Regions from separate parts of the Streptomyces sp. NPDC126503 genome, predicted to be linked through region 1. Evidence: riboswitches for the same ligand, from Rfam matches in the RefSeq annotation. Region 1 holds a riboswitch; the other holds the start of a gene.
What was found. Region 1 has a riboswitch for cyclic di-AMP ahead of ABTY40_RS10305 (M23 family metallopeptidase). Riboswitches for the same ligand answer to the same signal wherever they lie in the genome.

Region 1 (7,291 bases):
CGGGCCGCCGGTCCCCGTCCCGTTGCGGCCGTCCGGGTGGTCGTGGACGCCCCGGAGCACGAACTGGTGCGGATCGGCACGGTGAGCGGGGGAATATCGGCCTTCCGCGTCCTTCGTGCCGTCCTTCCCGCTTTATGCGAATGGCACCGTTCTTTGCTGCTCCCCAGGAGGTGAGCGAGTCATGGCCATGCCGCTCCGACAGTCCGTCCGGGTCGGGACCTATCTCTTCCAGCAGAAGCTCCGCAAACGCGACAAGTTTCCTCTCATCGTCGAACTCGAGCCGCTGTACGCCTGCAACCTCAAGTGCGAGGGCTGCGGCAAGATCCAGCACCCCGCCGGTGTCCTCAAGCAGCGCATGCCGGTCGCCCAGGCGGTCGGCGCGGTCCTGGAGTCCGGGGCCCCGATGGTGTCCATCGCCGGCGGTGAGCCGCTGATGCATCCGCAGATCGACGAGATCGTGCGCCAGTTGGTCGCCCGCCGGAAATACGTCTTCCTCTGCACCAACGCGCTCCTGCTCCGCAAGAAACTGGAGAAGTTCCGGCCCTCGCCCTATTTCGCGTTCGCCGTGCACATCGACGGGCTGCGCGAGCGGCACGACGAATCCGTCGCCAAGGAAGGCGTGTTCGACGAGGCGGTCGCGGCGATCAAGGAGGCCAAGCGGCGCGGTTTCCGGGTCACCACGAATTCCACCTTCTTCAACACCGACACCCCGCAGACGGTCGTCGAGGTGCTCAATTTCCTCAACGACGACCTCAAGGTCGACGAAATGATGATCTCGCCCGCCTACGCCTACGAGAAGGCGCCCGACCAGGAGCACTTCCTCGGCGTCGAGCAGACGCGTGAACTCTTCCGCAAGGCCTTCGCCGGCGGCAACCGGCGCCGCTGGCGCCTCAACCACTCGCCCCTCTTCCTGGACTTCCTGGAGGGCAAGGCGGACTTCCCCTGCACCGCCTGGGCCATCCCGAACTACTCCCTCTTCGGCTGGCAGCGCCCCTGCTACCTGATGAGCGACGGCTACGTCCCCACGTACCGCGAACTCGTCGAGGAGACCGACTGGGACAAGTACGGCCGCGGCAAGGACCCGCGCTGCGCCAACTGCATGGCGCACTGCGGCTACGAGCCCACCGCCGTGCTCGCGACCATGGGCTCGCTCAAGGAATCCCTCCGCGCGGTCCGCGAGTCCGTCGCGGGAGGCGGCGCGTGAGGCGGGCGGCATGAGCGGCGACTTCGACCTGCGGGCGCTGCTCGCCGAGCGCGGCGGCGAGCGGTACGAGCTGCACGCCCGGCACCTCAACCCGCAGCTGCCCCGGATGCTCCGTACGATCGGCTTCGACAAGGTCTACGAGCGCGCCGAGGGCGCCCACTTCTGGGACGCCGACGGCAACGACCACCTCGACATGCTCGCCGGTTTCGGCGTGATGGGCCTCGGACGCCACCACCCGGTCGTCCGCAAGGCCCTCCACGACGTCCTCGACGCGGGCCTGGCCGACCTCACCCGCTTCGACTGCCCGCCCCTGCCGGGGCTGCTCGCCGAGCGGCTGCTCGCCCACAGCCCGTACCTCGACCGGGTCTTCTTCGGCAACAGCGGCACCGAGGCCGTGGAGACCGCGCTCAAGTTCGCCCGGTACGCCACCGGCCGGCCCAGGATCCTCTACTGCGACCACGCCTTCCACGGGCTGACCACCGGCGCGCTCTCCGTCAACGGCGAGAAGGGCTTCCGCGAGGGGTTCGCGCCGCTCCTGCCGGACACCGCCATCGCCCTCGGCGACCTCGACGGCCTGGAGCGGGAGCTGCGCTCCGGTGACGTGGCCGCCTTCGTGGTCGAACCCATCCAGGGCAAGGGCGTCCACGCGGCGCCCCCCGGCTTCCTGCGCGCCGCCCAGGAGCTGCTGCGCCGGCACGGGGCCCTGCTCATCGCCGACGAGGTCCAGACGGGACTCGGCAGGACCGGCGACTTCTACGCCCACCAGCACGAGGAGGGCGTCGAACCGGATCTCGTGTGCGTCGCCAAGGCGCTTTCCGGCGGCTACGTGCCGGTCGGCGCCACCCTCGGCAAGGACTGGATCTTCAGGAAGGTCTACTCCTCGATGGACCGGGTCCTGGTCCACTCGGCGAGCTTCGGCTCCAACGCCCAGGCCATGGCCGCCGGGCTCGCCGTCCTCTCCGTGATGGAGAGCGAGGGCACGATCGCCCACGTCCGGCGGATCGGGGACCTGCTCCTCGGGCGGCTCAGGGAGCTCGTGCCGCGGTACGAGCTCCTCCACGAGGTCCGCGGCCGCGGTCTGATGATCGGCATCGAGTTCGGCCGGCCCACCTCGCTGGGGCTGCGCGGGCGGTGGGCGATGCTCCAGGCGGCCCGCAAGGGACTCTTCGCCCAGATGGTGGTCGTCCCGCTGCTCCAGCGGCACCGGATCCTCACCCAGGTCTCCGGCGACCACCTGGAGGTGATCAAGCTGATCCCGCCGCTGGTGGTCGACGAGGCCGACGTGGACCGCTTCGTCACGGCGTTCACGGCGGTCATGGACGAGGCCCACGGCGGGGGCGGGCTGATGTGGGACTTCGGCAGGACGCTCGTACGGCAGGCGGTCGCCCAGCGCTGAGCGCCGGTCGCGGGAGCGCGCCGGTTTTTGCCTCCGGGGCAAGAAAGTTGCCTCGGAGGCACGATGCTGGCGCAATGGACGCATGGACCACGTCCCCGGGGGAGACTCCCCGGACCCCGCCCCGCCCGGCGCCGTCCCGGACGTCGCCCCCCAGCTGCGGGCCCTGCGGCGCCGCCGCGGGCTCACACTGGAGGTGGCCGCCCAGCGCGCCGGGCTCTCCCCGGCTCACCTCTCGCGCCTGGAGACCGGGAACCGGCAGCCCTCTCTGCCGATGCTCCTCGCCCTCGCGCGCATCTACGGTACGACGGTCTCCGCCCTCCTCGGCGAGGCGCCGCCCGAGCACGACCCCGTCGTCCGGGCGGGACGCTCCGAACCGGTCGAGGCGGACGGCTGGATCTACCGCCAGGCGGGCGGCGCCGGGCGCGCCCTCCAGGCCCTGCGGGTCCACGTCCCGTACGCCACCCGGGCCGACATCGTGCGGGTCCACCCGGGGGAGGAGTGGATCCACGTCCTGGAGGGGCGGGTGCGGCTGGCGCTCGGCGAGACCGTGCACGTCCTCGACCCCGGGGACGGCGCGCACTTCGACTCGCTGACCCCGCACCGCATCGGCGCCGCGACCCGGTCCGGCGCCGAGCTGCTCTTCGTCCACACCCTGCTGCAGAGTCCCGTGGCCGAGCTCTGCCTCGGCGACGGAAGCCCGCACCGGCGCTGACCTCGGGCGCCGGCGCCGGTTCCCGCGACGGCCCGTGAGGGCGGCTCCCCGACGGACCGCGACGACCCGTGACGAGGACCCCGTGACGTTTCCTCAGGAAAGGACCGACATGCCCGACATACCAGACAAGTCCGCACCGGTGACCGGCGAGGAACGCGGCGGCGGGAAGTTCCCCAAGGGGCTGGTGCTCCGCCTCTTCGCCTATCTGATCGCCGGGCACCTCTTCGCCGGCTTCCTCTACCTGCTCTTCCTGCTCGGCGGCCAGAACCAGTAGGCGCGGCCGGCCGGGTCAGGCCTCCGTGAGCAGGCGCTCCCGCAGCAGCTCACGGGTCCGGGCGGACAGTCCCAGCCCCTGGGTGAGATAGGCCTCCGGCGAGCCCCAGGTGGCGTCGATCGTCTCGAACGCGGCCCGCAGGTACTCCACCCGCGCGTCGAACAGCGGGCTCAGCAGCTCCATCACCTCCGGCGACATCGCGTCCGGGGCGGTGGAGCTGCGGCGCACCTTGTAGCGGCGGTGCGGGTCGTTCGACACCACGTAGTCCGCCTCGATGGCCTCCCGCTCGACGCCGAGGGCGAGCAGGGTGATGGCGATCGAGAGCCCGGCGCGGTCCTTGCCCGCCGCGCAGTGCATCAGCGCCGGGACGCTCTCCTCGGCCATGGAGTGCAGGATCCGGCTGTGCTCCGCCGTCCGCTCCACAATCATCTTCCGGTACGAATCGGACATCCGGGCGGCGGCCTTGCCGTCTCCCAGGATCTCCCGGAGCTGCGCGAGGTCGCCGCCCCGGACGAGCTTCCAGAACTCCTTGCCGTCGGCCGGGTCGTTCAGCGGTATGTTCACGTTCCGCACGCCGGGCAGCTCGACGTCCGGGCCCTCCACCCGCCGGTCCGCCTCGTTGCGGAAGTCGAAGACCGTGTGCAGGCCCAGCGAGGCGAGGAAGGCGGCGTCCTCCTCGGTCGCGTGGGCGAGGTGGCCGCTGCGGAAGAGGCGCCCGGGGCGCACGGCGCGCCCGTCGGTCGTCGGCAGGCCGCCCACGTCCCGGAAGTTGCGGACCCCGGTGAGTTCGGGCTCGTTCGCCGCGATGGGCGGGATCTGTGGCAGCTGCTGCGTCACGGATGCTCCTGGAGGTAGGCGTTCGGTGGCCGACGCGCGAGGGGTTTCTGGCGCAATCATCCAGGTGGGACCCCCCTGACGCACCCCCGCGGACAGGAATGAGTGATCTGTCCGAATTGAGGCATTGGCGGTAACTCGCGCTGGTTGCAGGTGACATGAGTCATCGTGCGTGAGCAGGGTCATAGAAGTGACGGATCGTGGCCGCCCGCCCGGAGCAATTGCCCTGCGGGAAAAGGGGATCGCGGGTCCGTGGTCCACGGAGGGTGACCGGAATTCCGGCGGAGAACGACGGCGGCGAATGCCGTCGGAAAAGAACGGCTTGTTCCCGCCGACCCCCCTCGTCTAGCGTCACCGTCACTCCGGTCGGACCGCCGAATCCTGCCACCGACCGGAATTCATACCCAGCCCACTCGCGTGGCAGGAGCGGGGGACCCAGGAAGTACGCCGGTCCCGCGACGCAGGACGGCTCGGGGTGAAGTCGCGTGGACACGCGGCCGGACATCTCCAGTCCGAACCCGACAGCTCACCTCGCAGGCGCCGGAGAGGAATTCGCCATGCCCGCGAAGGGTAAGCACCGCCGTCCGAAGATCAATTCCCTCACCCGCGGTTTCGTCGCCGCCGGCACCGGAGGCGCCGTCGTCGCGCTTCCGCTCCTCGGCGCGACCGGCGCCCACGCCGCCGAGCAGGCCGCCCCGGCCGCCGCCGTCCAGACCCACGCCGTGGCCGCCGCCCAGGTGGCGCAGAGCGCCCAGGCCGCGCCCGCCGCGAAGAAGGCCGCCCCGAGGACGTACTCCGTCGTCAGTGGCGACTACCTGTCCAAGATCGCCACCGAGCAGGGTGTCGAGGGCGGCTGGCAGAAGCTGTACGCGGACAACCGCCAGGTCGTCGGCGAGGACCCCTCCCTGATCCTGCCCGGCATGAAGCTGACGCTGAACGGCGAGAACACCGCCGCCGCGCCGAAGGCCGCTCCCAAGGCGGAGCGCAAGGCCGAGCGGAAGGCCGCCCCGAAGACGGAGCGCAAGGCCGCCCCGAAGAAGGAGGAGTCCCGCGCCTCCCGGAGCAGCGAGCGCGCCTCCGCCCCGGCCACGGCCACCTCCGACACGGCGCCGTCCACCGGCAGCTCCACGGCCTCCTCCGGCTGGGTCGCCCCCGTCGCCGGCGGCGTCTCCACCCCGTACCGCGCCTCGGGCTCCATGTGGTCCTCCGGTTACCACACCGGTGCCGACTTCATCGCCTCCTCCGGCACCACCGTCCGCGCCGTCGGCGCCGGCACGGTCGTCTCCGCCGGCTGGAGCGGCGCCTACGGCAACGAGGTCGTCATCCAGCACGCCGACGGCAACTACTCGCAGTACGCCCACCTCTCCTCCCTGGCCGTCTCGGCCGGCCAGTCCGTCAGCGGCGGCCAGCAGATCGGCCTCTCCGGCTCGACCGGCAACTCCACCGGCCCGCACCTGCACTTCGAGATCCGGACCTCGCCCAGCTACGGTTCCGACATCGACCCGCTGGCCTACCTCCGCCAGCACGGCGTCTCCATCTGACCCGCCGCGCTCGAAGGCGCGCGCTCAGGCTCCGCGGTGGCCCGGCACTCCTGTGCCGGGCCACCGGTTTGTTCCGGCCTTGGGGAAATCTTTATCGGTGGCATATGTCACCCGCCGTCAACCCCTCCTTACGGTCGCGTAGGTCACATCCCGGAAGGAAGGATGTGCCCCCGTGGCAGACGATTCGAGATCAACAGACAAGAACGCATTCGGGTCGTACGCGGCGATCGGTGACAGCTTCACCGAGGGCGTCGGAGACCCCGGCCCCGGCGGGACGTACATCGGCTGGGCGGACCGGTTCGCGGTCCTCCTCGCCGACCAGCTGCCGGAGCCCGAGGCCTTCCGCTACGCCAACCTGGCCGTACGGGGGCGCCTGCTCGACCAGATCGTCGCGGAACAGGTCCCGCGGGCGAAGGAACTCGCACCCGACCTGGTGACCTTCTGCGCCGGCGGCAACGACATCATCCGCCCCGGCACCGACCCCGACGACGTGGCCGAGCGCTTCGAGCGCGCCGTCGCCGACCTCACCTCCGCCGTCGGCACGGTCATGGTGACCACCGGCTTCGACACCCGCGACGTGCCCGTGCTCCGGCACCTGCGCGGCAAGATCGCCACCTACACCGCGCACGTCCGCGCCATCGCGGACCGCTACGGCTGCCCGGTCCTCGACCTGTGGTCGCTGCGCTCCGTCCAGGACCGGCGCGCCTGGGACAGCGACCGCCTGCACCTCTCGCCCGACGGCCACACCCGGGTCGCCCTGCGCGCCGCCCAGGTCCTCGGCCTGCCGGTGCCGGCCGACCCGGACCAGCCGTGGCCGCCGGTCCCCCCGCGCGGCACCCTCGAGGTGCGCCGCGACGACATCCACTGGGCCAGGGAGTACCTGGTCCCCTGGATCGGGCGACGGCTGCGCGGCGAGAGCTCCGGCGACCACGTGGAGGCCAAGCGCCCCGACCTCATGCCCCTGTAGCCCGGCTTCATGCCCCTGGGGTCCGCGAGGCGGCCGGGAAGCCGGCGGGGATCCGCTCCAGGACCCCGCCCGCGAACACGTCGTACAGCGGCAGCGTCTCCAGGTGGACGTAGCCGATGTGGTAGTCGCAGACGGCGAGGGGACACGCGCGCGGCCGCAGCGCGGCACGGTGACGGCGTCCGGCTCGCCTCCCGCACGGCGGGTCTCGCCGCACCGGAACGCGTGCTCTGGGCCCCCTCGCCGCGCGCCGCACTCCCCGACGACGAGGACGTGGCGATGGTCGAGGTCGTCAACTCCACGCCCGAGCCCGACGGCGGCCACCGCACGTACTGGCTCCGCGTGCCGCCCGCGACCCGGACCGCG
Region 2 (7,291 bases), on a different contig from region 1:
GCTGCTCGTGCGCACCCGGGGCGGCGCGGTCGCCCACGGCGTCTCGTACGAGCTTCCGCTGCGCTACAAGTCCACCCGGCACACGCCGGAGAAGCGGCGGATCGCGGCCGCCGTGGCGGATCTGATCGCGCCCGGCGAGGTCGTGGGACTCAACGGCGGTACGACGACGACGGAGGTGGCGCGGGCGCTCGCGGTGCGGTTCGCCGGCGAGCGGGCACAGGCGCCGGGTGCCGTCCCGGCCGCGCCGGCGCTGACCGTGGTCACCAACGCCCTCAACATCGCCGGCGAGCTGGCCGTGCGGCCGGCGATCAAGCTGGTCACGACGGGCGGGGTGGCGCGTCCGCAGACGTACGAGCTGGTGGGACCACTGACGGCCGGCGTGCTCGGCGAAGTCGTCCTGGACGTGGTGGTGCTCGGCGTCGACGGCATGGACGCCGAGCTGGGCGTGATGGCCCATCAGGAGGAGGAGGCGGCCGTCAGTCGTCTGTTCGCCGAGCGGGCGAGCCGGGTCGTGGTCGTGACGGACTCCTCGAAGCTGGGCCGGCGGGCGTTCGCCCGCATCTGCGGGACCGGCCGCGTCGACCTCCTCGTCACGGACTCCGCCGTCCCGGCGGAGGCGGTCGCGCGGTTCGGCGAGGCGGGCGTGAAGGTGCTGACCGTCTGACCGACCGCGCCGCCGCCCTCGTGCCGGAGTCACCGGGGCCGGGCGGCGGGCGGCCGTTCAGTGGCCGGCGTACGCGGCCCGGCGGGCGGTGGCGTCCAGCAGGGCCAGGGCGTCGGCGGCGGTCCGGCCGGGGGCACGGTTCCAGGGTCCGATCAGCCCGGTCCAGCCCCGGGCGCGCAGCTCGGTGACGATCCAGGCGGCGGCCTGGTTCATGGTGTCGGCGCTGCCGTAGCCGAGGCGGTGGGCGGCGAGCAGGGCGCCGCAGACGCAGCGGGCGCCCCGGGCGTCGCGGAGCCGGTACGGGGCGTTCTGCCAGCCCCATTCCTCCAGGACCTGGCGGGCGTAGCCGAGGTGCACCGAGGGGCGCAGATCGGCCTGGCCGATCCGGCGCCACACGTGCAGGCGGTCCGGGAGCGCGGCTCCGACGCGGCCGGGGAGCCGGCGCTCGGCGGGCAGGGCGGGCGGCAGCGCGTCGAGGGCCTCGGCGACGAGCCGGTCCACCGGGACGGTGAGGAGGGCGCGCCAGTCCTCCCCCGGCCGCTCCTCCGGGCCCGGGTTCTCGCCGGGGGGAGCGGGGGCGGGGGCCTGGCCGTGCCAGTTCTCGACGATCCGCTGCCAGGTCGCGCTCTCGTACAGGGCGGCGGCCTCGCGGTCCAGGGCGTCGGGGCCGAGCAGGGAAGGGGCGGAGGACATGGGCGGCTCCTGAGGTCGGAGGACCTCATCCTTCAGCACAAATGTCGACTTCGCGACATTTGCCCCTTTCGTGGGCGCGGCGCTCGGCCACCCCTTTTCACGCCACCCGAAGGGGGAGCATTTCACCCGCTTCCCTTTCGATCGGAATTACAGCCCATATTCGGACATTGCGCTCCGGGTGACGCGTTTCACTTCCCGGCCCGCCCGGAGGGGTTCCGGCGTCGGCCGAGCCGTACGCCGCAAGGCCGTTCGCCCGGCCGCCGCTCCACAGGATCTTGAATGCGCGAATTCCGGGAACCGCTTTTCCGTGAATGCGCGGGGCGACGCCTTGTTCCCGGCCCCCTTTCTGGCCTACGGTCACCCCCATTCAGGCGGACCGCCGAATCCTGCCACCGCCTGAAAACCTCCCTTTTCACCCGACGGCAGGAGCGGGGGACCCACGAACACGCCGGTCCGGCCTTCCGGAGCGGCTCGGGGTGAAGCCGCGTGCGCGCGGCCGGACACCTCCCGTCCGAACCCGACAGCTCACCCCGCAGGCGCCGGAGAGGAAGCCGTCATGCCTGCACACGGTAAGCACCGCCGCCCTCGGCGCCGCACCGTCCCCCGTGGTCTCGCCCTCGCCGGTTCGGGCGGCGCCGCGCTGGCCCTGCCGCTCGTCGTACCCGCCTCGGCCGGTGCCCAGCCGGTCGCCGGGGCCCCGCAGACCGCCGCCCACGCGCTCCCGGCGGCGCCTTCCGCCCGGCCGGCCGCGACCGTCCCCGCCACGCTCCCCGCCGCTCCCGCCACGACCCGCACCTATACCGTCGTGAAGGGCGACTCCCTTTCCGGCATCGCACGGGAGAAGGGAATTCAGGGCGGCTGGAAGGCTCTTTACCGGGCCAACCGGACCGTGGTGGGTGACAATCCGTCACTCATTCACCCCGGGCTCGAACTGACGATTCGTCGGGATTCCGCGAAGGCTCCCGCGGCGAAGACCCCGGCCGGCACCAGCGAGCGCGCGAGCCGCGGCGAGCGGCGCTCGGCTCCCGCCTCCTCCGGTGCCGCCGCGGCTCCGGCCGCCGCTCCCGCCGCGGCACCTGCCGCCCGGGCCGCCACGACGGCCTACGCCGACAACCTGGACGGCTGGATCCGCGAGTCGCTCGACGTCATGGCCCGGTACGGCATCCCCGGTTCGTACGACGGCATCCTGCGCAACGTGATGCGCGAGTCCTCCGGCAACCCGCGGGCCATCAACCTGTGGGACTCCAACGCCGCGGCCGGCACCCCGTCGAAGGGCCTGCTCCAGGTCATCGAACCGACCTTCATGGCCTACCACGTGCCGGGCACGTCCATGGACCTCTTCGACCCGGTCGCGAACATCACCGCCGCCTGCAACTACGCGGCGGACCGCTACGGCTCGATTGACAACGTCAACGGCCCGTACTGACGTCCGAGGCGGCCGTCCGGCGTCCGAAGTGCCCGGTGAACCAGGAGGCGGCGAGCTCCGCCACCTCCTCCAGGGCGCCCGGCTCCTCGAAGAGGTGGGTGGCGCCGGGCACGACCTCCAGCCGGTTCTCGCAGCGCAGCATCGCCTGTGCCTTCCGGTTGAGGTCCAGGACGAGCGCGTCGCGTCCGCCCACCACGAGGAGGGTGGGGGCGTCGACCCGGGCCAGCCGTTCGTGGGCCAGGTCGGGCCGGCCCCCGCGCGAGACGATCGCCGCGGGCCGGGCACCGGTCCCGCCGCCCGCCGTACCGACCGGCCCGGCCGCCGCCCACAGGGCGGCGGCCGCTCCCGTGCTCGCGCCGAACCAGCCGAGCGGCAGCCCCCGGGCCGCCGGCTCCGCCGCCAGCCACTCCGTGGCCCGGGCCAGGCGTCCGGCGAGCATCGGCGTGTCGAAGACGAGCCGCCGGTCGGCCGCCTCGTCCTCGGTGAGCAGGTCGAAGAGGAGCGTGCCGAGGCCCGCCCGGTTCAGGGCTCCGGCCACCGCCCGGTTGCGGGGGCTGTGCCGGCCGCTGCCGCTGCCGTGGGCGAACAGGACGACGCCGTGCGCGTCCTCGGGCACGGCCAGCCGCCCGGCGAGGGTGCCCCCGCCCTCCGGCAGCGGGAGTCGGACGTCCGACTCCCGGACGACGGGTCCGTGCACGGCCCGGCTGTGCGCGAGCCGGGCGACGACCTCCTCGTCGGAGGTCGCGGAGAAGTCCTCGTAGAACTGGCCGACCGCGGCGAAGCCGTCCGGCGTGTGGACACACACGGTCTCGTCCGCCTCCCCGCCGAGGCGGGTGGTCCAGCCGCGGGGGGCGACCGGGACGGCGAAGACGATCCGTGCCGCGCCCCGGGCGCGGACGACCCGGCAGGCCGCGAGCGCGGTGGCCCCGGTCGCGAGCCCGTCGTCGACCACGAGGACCGTCCTGCCGTCGAGCGGTACGGGCCGCCGGCCGCCCCGGTAGCGGCGAGCGCGCCGCTCCAGCTCGGCGCGCTCGCGTTCCTCGACAGCCGCGAGGTCACCCGGGGCCACCCGGGCGTCGCGGAGCACCTGGTCGTTCAGGACCCTGACGCCGCCCTCTCCGATGGCCCCCATCGCGACCTCGGGCCGGTACGGCACGCCCAGCTTCCGTACCACGCAGATGTCGAGCGGCGCGCCGAGGGCGTCGGCGACCTCGGCGGCCACGGGGACCCCGCCCCGGGGCAGGCCGAGGACCGTGACGTCGAGGGCCGCGAGGTGGCCGAGGCGGGCGGCGAGGCGCCGTCCCGCGTCGGTCCGGTCCGTGAAGTACATGCTCGGCCGCCTTCCGCCGTCCGCGTGCGCCGCGGCTTCCGGGCGGTGCCGGGGCCCTGCCCCCGGCCCGTGCTCCCTCCAGGGTAGGCACGCCCCCACCGTCGCCCGCACCCCAAGGGAGCGGCCCGGGGCCGGGTCAGGCGGCGAGGAAGGCCTCGATGGCCTCGGCGAGGGCCTTCGGGGTCTCCTCGGGGGCGTAGTGGCCGGCGTCCTCGAGGACGTGGAGGCGGGCGTTGGGGTACCAGCGCAGCCAGGTGGCCTCCATGGCCTCCGCGCCGAGGGCGGGGTCGTGGGCGCCGACGACGAGCAGGACGGGCACGGGGTTGTCGCGGACGCGCTCGTGGAAGTCGGCGCGGGCCCAGGAGTCCAGGTAGGCGCGGAAGGCGGTGGCCGACGAACGGTTCACGGACCGTTCGACGCGGGTGCCGAGCCAGGTGTCGTCGTACCGCCCGCCGGTGGTGCGGTCGATGATGGCGCGCCGGTTCGCGGGCTCGGCGGCGGCCCCGGCGAAGAGTTCCCAGGTCTCGGGGTCGAGCGGGAAGCCCGCGGCGGAGACCGGTGAGATGCCGACGAGGGACCGGACGCGGCCGGGCTCGTCGAGGAGCATCACCTGGGCGGCCTTGGCGCCCATGGAGTGACCGATGACGGTGAAGGAGTCCCAGCCCAGGTCGTCGGCGACGGCGAGGGCGTCGGCGGCGACCTCTTCCATCGTGTAGTCGCCGGGCGTGTCGCGGGCCTCGCCGTAGCCGCGGCAGTCGAGGAAGGCGTACTGCCCGGCGGCTGGGTCGAGGTGGTCGCGGAGCGGGGCGAAGCTGGTGCGGTCGCCGAACCAGTTGTGGAGCACGAGGGCACGACCCGGCCCCTCGCCGTGCACCTCGTACGGAAGAACCCTGCCGGTCATCGCGCCCCCTGGTGGCCTGGGAAGGGCCCGCACCTCTCGGCGGCGCCCGACGACCGAGTGTGGCGTCCCGGTCGCGCGCAGTCAAAGGGGCGGTCCGGGGGACTCGTCCGGCGCGTCACCCGGTCGGTCCCGTGGCGCTGGTCGCCCCGGCCGGGCGCGGCGAGGCTGGGGGTGGCCTGTCGCTCAGGCCGGAGGACTCAGGGCGTCAGCCCCGGAGGAGGACACGTGCAGCAGGACAAGCAGCCCGAGTACCGGCCGGTGGTCTTCCGGGACCGCTCGGCGGGGTACGCGTTTCTGACGCGGTCGACGGCGACCAGCGACACCACCATCGAGTGGGACGACGGGAACACGTATCCGGTGATCGACGTGGAGATCTCGTCGGAGAGCCACCCGTTCTACACGGGCAAGGCGCGGACGGTCGACACGGAGGGCCGGATCGCGAAGTTCGAGCGCCGGTACGGCGAGCAGGGCTGAGCCGTGGCGGCGGGTCCCGGCCGGGGCGGGTGCGTGTCGAGAACGGCGCGCCCGGCCCCGGCCGGCGGGGAAGGGCTCAGCCCTTGACGACGCCGGACTTGGCGACCTTGATGCTGGCACTGGTGCGGCCGGACTGGGAGCCGAGGGACTCGATCTTCTTCACCAGGTCCTGGCCCTCCACGACCTCGCCGAAGACGACGTGCTTGCCGTCGAGCCAGCTGGTGACGATCGTGGTGATGAAGAACTGCGAACCGTTGGTGTTGCGGCCCGCGTTCGCCATGGAGAGCAGGTACGGGCGGTCGTGCTTCAGCGTGAAGTTCTCGTCGGCGAACTTCTCGCCGTAGATGCTCTTGCCGCCGGTGCCGTTGCCGTTGGTGAAGTCACCGCCCTGCAGCATGAACTCCGGGATGACGCGGTGGAACGGGGAGCCCTCGTAACCGAAGCCGTGCTCGCCGGTGGCGAGCTCACGGAAGTTGCGCGCCGTCTTCGGGACGACGTCGTCGAACAGCTTGAAGACGATCCGGCCGGCCGGCTCGTCGTTGATGGTGATGTCGAAGAACACGTTGTCGTTGCTCATGGGGACATCCTGTCATTACCCCCGTACCGCACGCGCACGGGCCGCCTCCCGCCGTGTCACGTCGCGGGTGCCCCGCCGCCCGGGGAGGGGGCGAGGGGCACCCGCGACGGCATCCGCGCGCGGGATCAGAGCAGTCCGCCGCCCCGCTGGTCCAGGGCGCCCTCGGCGGCCTGGCCGGCCTCGTGGACGACGGTCTCGACGGCCTGGTCCTCCTGGAGCAGTCCGGTGGCTCCGCCGAGGGGCGCTTCGGCGGCGTCGGCCTGCGGCGGCGGGGTGATGAGGGCGGTGACGACGCCTGCGGCGAGGGAGGCGATGGCGAGCATGCTGCGCTTCTTCATGCCCTGGTCAACTGCTCAGCGGCCGAGGAGTTACGGTTCGCCGGCCACGGATCCATCCGAGGAGGAGCAGCGAGGCGACGGCGGCCAGGGCGCACCAGGTGGAGACGAACGCCGTGCGCCACAGCAGCGCGCAGAGCGCCGCGCCCGCGCCGGTGGCGAGGCCGAGCAGGCGGAGCCGCCGGTCCCGGGCGAGGAGCAGGGCTCCGACGGTCGCGAAGAGGTAGCCGGCGAGGACCACGGGGGCGTACGGCAGGCCGACGGCGTATCCGACGGTGCGTCCGTGGATCTCGGCGGTGACGGGGGCGGTGGCGAGCCGGTGGGCGAGGAAGGCGGCGGTCCCGAGTCCGGCGGCGAGCGGCGCGTACAGGCGCGGCCGGTCGCCGGGCCGGGCGGCGGCGAGGACGCCGAGCGGCACCCAGAGCGGCAGCAGGGGCAGGGCGATCACGGCCCAGAGGAGGGTGGCCGGGCCGGCTCCCCCGCCACCGCTCCACACGGCGGCCTCCACGGCCTGGTGGGCGCCGAGGAGCAGGGGCAGGGCCGCGAGCGGGGCGTCGCCCGGACGGCGCACCGAGGCGAGGGCCACCACCCCGGCCGCTCCGATCCCGAGACCCGCCCAGAGGTCCGCCGCCGCACTCCAGCACATGTCCGATGTGTACCGCGTCCGCCGCGGGGGCGCCCCCGCGACACCGGGGCGGGGAGGCCCCCGCCTCCGAGGGCCGCCGTTCAGGCTCCGGTGGGTTCCGACTCCATGTACACGGTCGTCCCGGTCCTGCGGGCGCGGTCGACGGCGGCGAGGCGGCGGAACTCTCGGGGGTCCATCTCGCGCTCCCACTCCTCCAGGGTCCGCACCCGGTACTCGCTGTGCTCCCCGGGGTCGAGGACGATCCC

Region 2: linked by a shared signal. The riboswitch ahead of ABTY40_RS15585 (LysM peptidoglycan-binding domain-containing protein) and the one ahead of ABTY40_RS10305 (M23 family metallopeptidase) in region 1 are both predicted to bind cyclic di-AMP.

What each region holds. Positions count from the first base shown of each region.
Region 1 covers NZ_JBEORS010000006.1:53,144-60,434, reverse strand. Annotated here, with positions in the region: gene ABTY40_RS10335 (phosphorylase family protein) at 1-174, shown strand, start outside; gene hpnH (adenosyl-hopene transferase HpnH) at 182-1,204, shown strand; gene ABTY40_RS10325 (aspartate aminotransferase family protein) at 1,215-2,600, shown strand; gene ABTY40_RS10320 (helix-turn-helix domain-containing protein) at 2,683-3,312, shown strand; gene ABTY40_RS10315 (DUF6126 family protein) at 3,431-3,586, shown strand; gene ABTY40_RS10310 (tyrosine-protein phosphatase) at 3,602-4,423, opposite strand; cyclic di-AMP (ydaO/yuaA leader) riboswitch at 4,817-4,973, shown strand; gene ABTY40_RS10305 (M23 family metallopeptidase) at 4,978-5,961, shown strand; gene ABTY40_RS10300 (SGNH/GDSL hydrolase family protein) at 6,134-6,928, shown strand; partial or broken gene ABTY40_RS10295 (STM4011 family radical SAM protein) at 6,936-7,100, opposite strand; partial or broken gene ABTY40_RS10290 (DUF6745 domain-containing protein) at 7,172-7,291, shown strand, end outside.
Region 2 covers NZ_JBEORS010000010.1:21,917-29,207, reverse strand. Annotated here, with positions in the region: gene ABTY40_RS15595 (DeoR/GlpR family DNA-binding transcription regulator) at 1-664, shown strand, start outside; gene ABTY40_RS15590 (DUF6197 family protein) at 722-1,357, opposite strand; cyclic di-AMP (ydaO/yuaA leader) riboswitch at 1,741-1,909, shown strand; gene ABTY40_RS15585 (LysM peptidoglycan-binding domain-containing protein) at 1,914-2,783, shown strand; gene ABTY40_RS15580 (alpha/beta family hydrolase) at 2,767-4,113, opposite strand; gene ABTY40_RS15575 (alpha/beta fold hydrolase) at 4,250-5,014, opposite strand; gene ABTY40_RS15570 (type B 50S ribosomal protein L31) at 5,240-5,488, shown strand; gene ABTY40_RS15565 (peptidylprolyl isomerase) at 5,565-6,065, opposite strand; gene ABTY40_RS15560 (hypothetical protein) at 6,191-6,403, opposite strand; gene ABTY40_RS15555 (DUF6629 family protein) at 6,411-7,046, opposite strand; gene ABTY40_RS15550 (NUDIX domain-containing protein) at 7,127-7,291, opposite strand, start outside.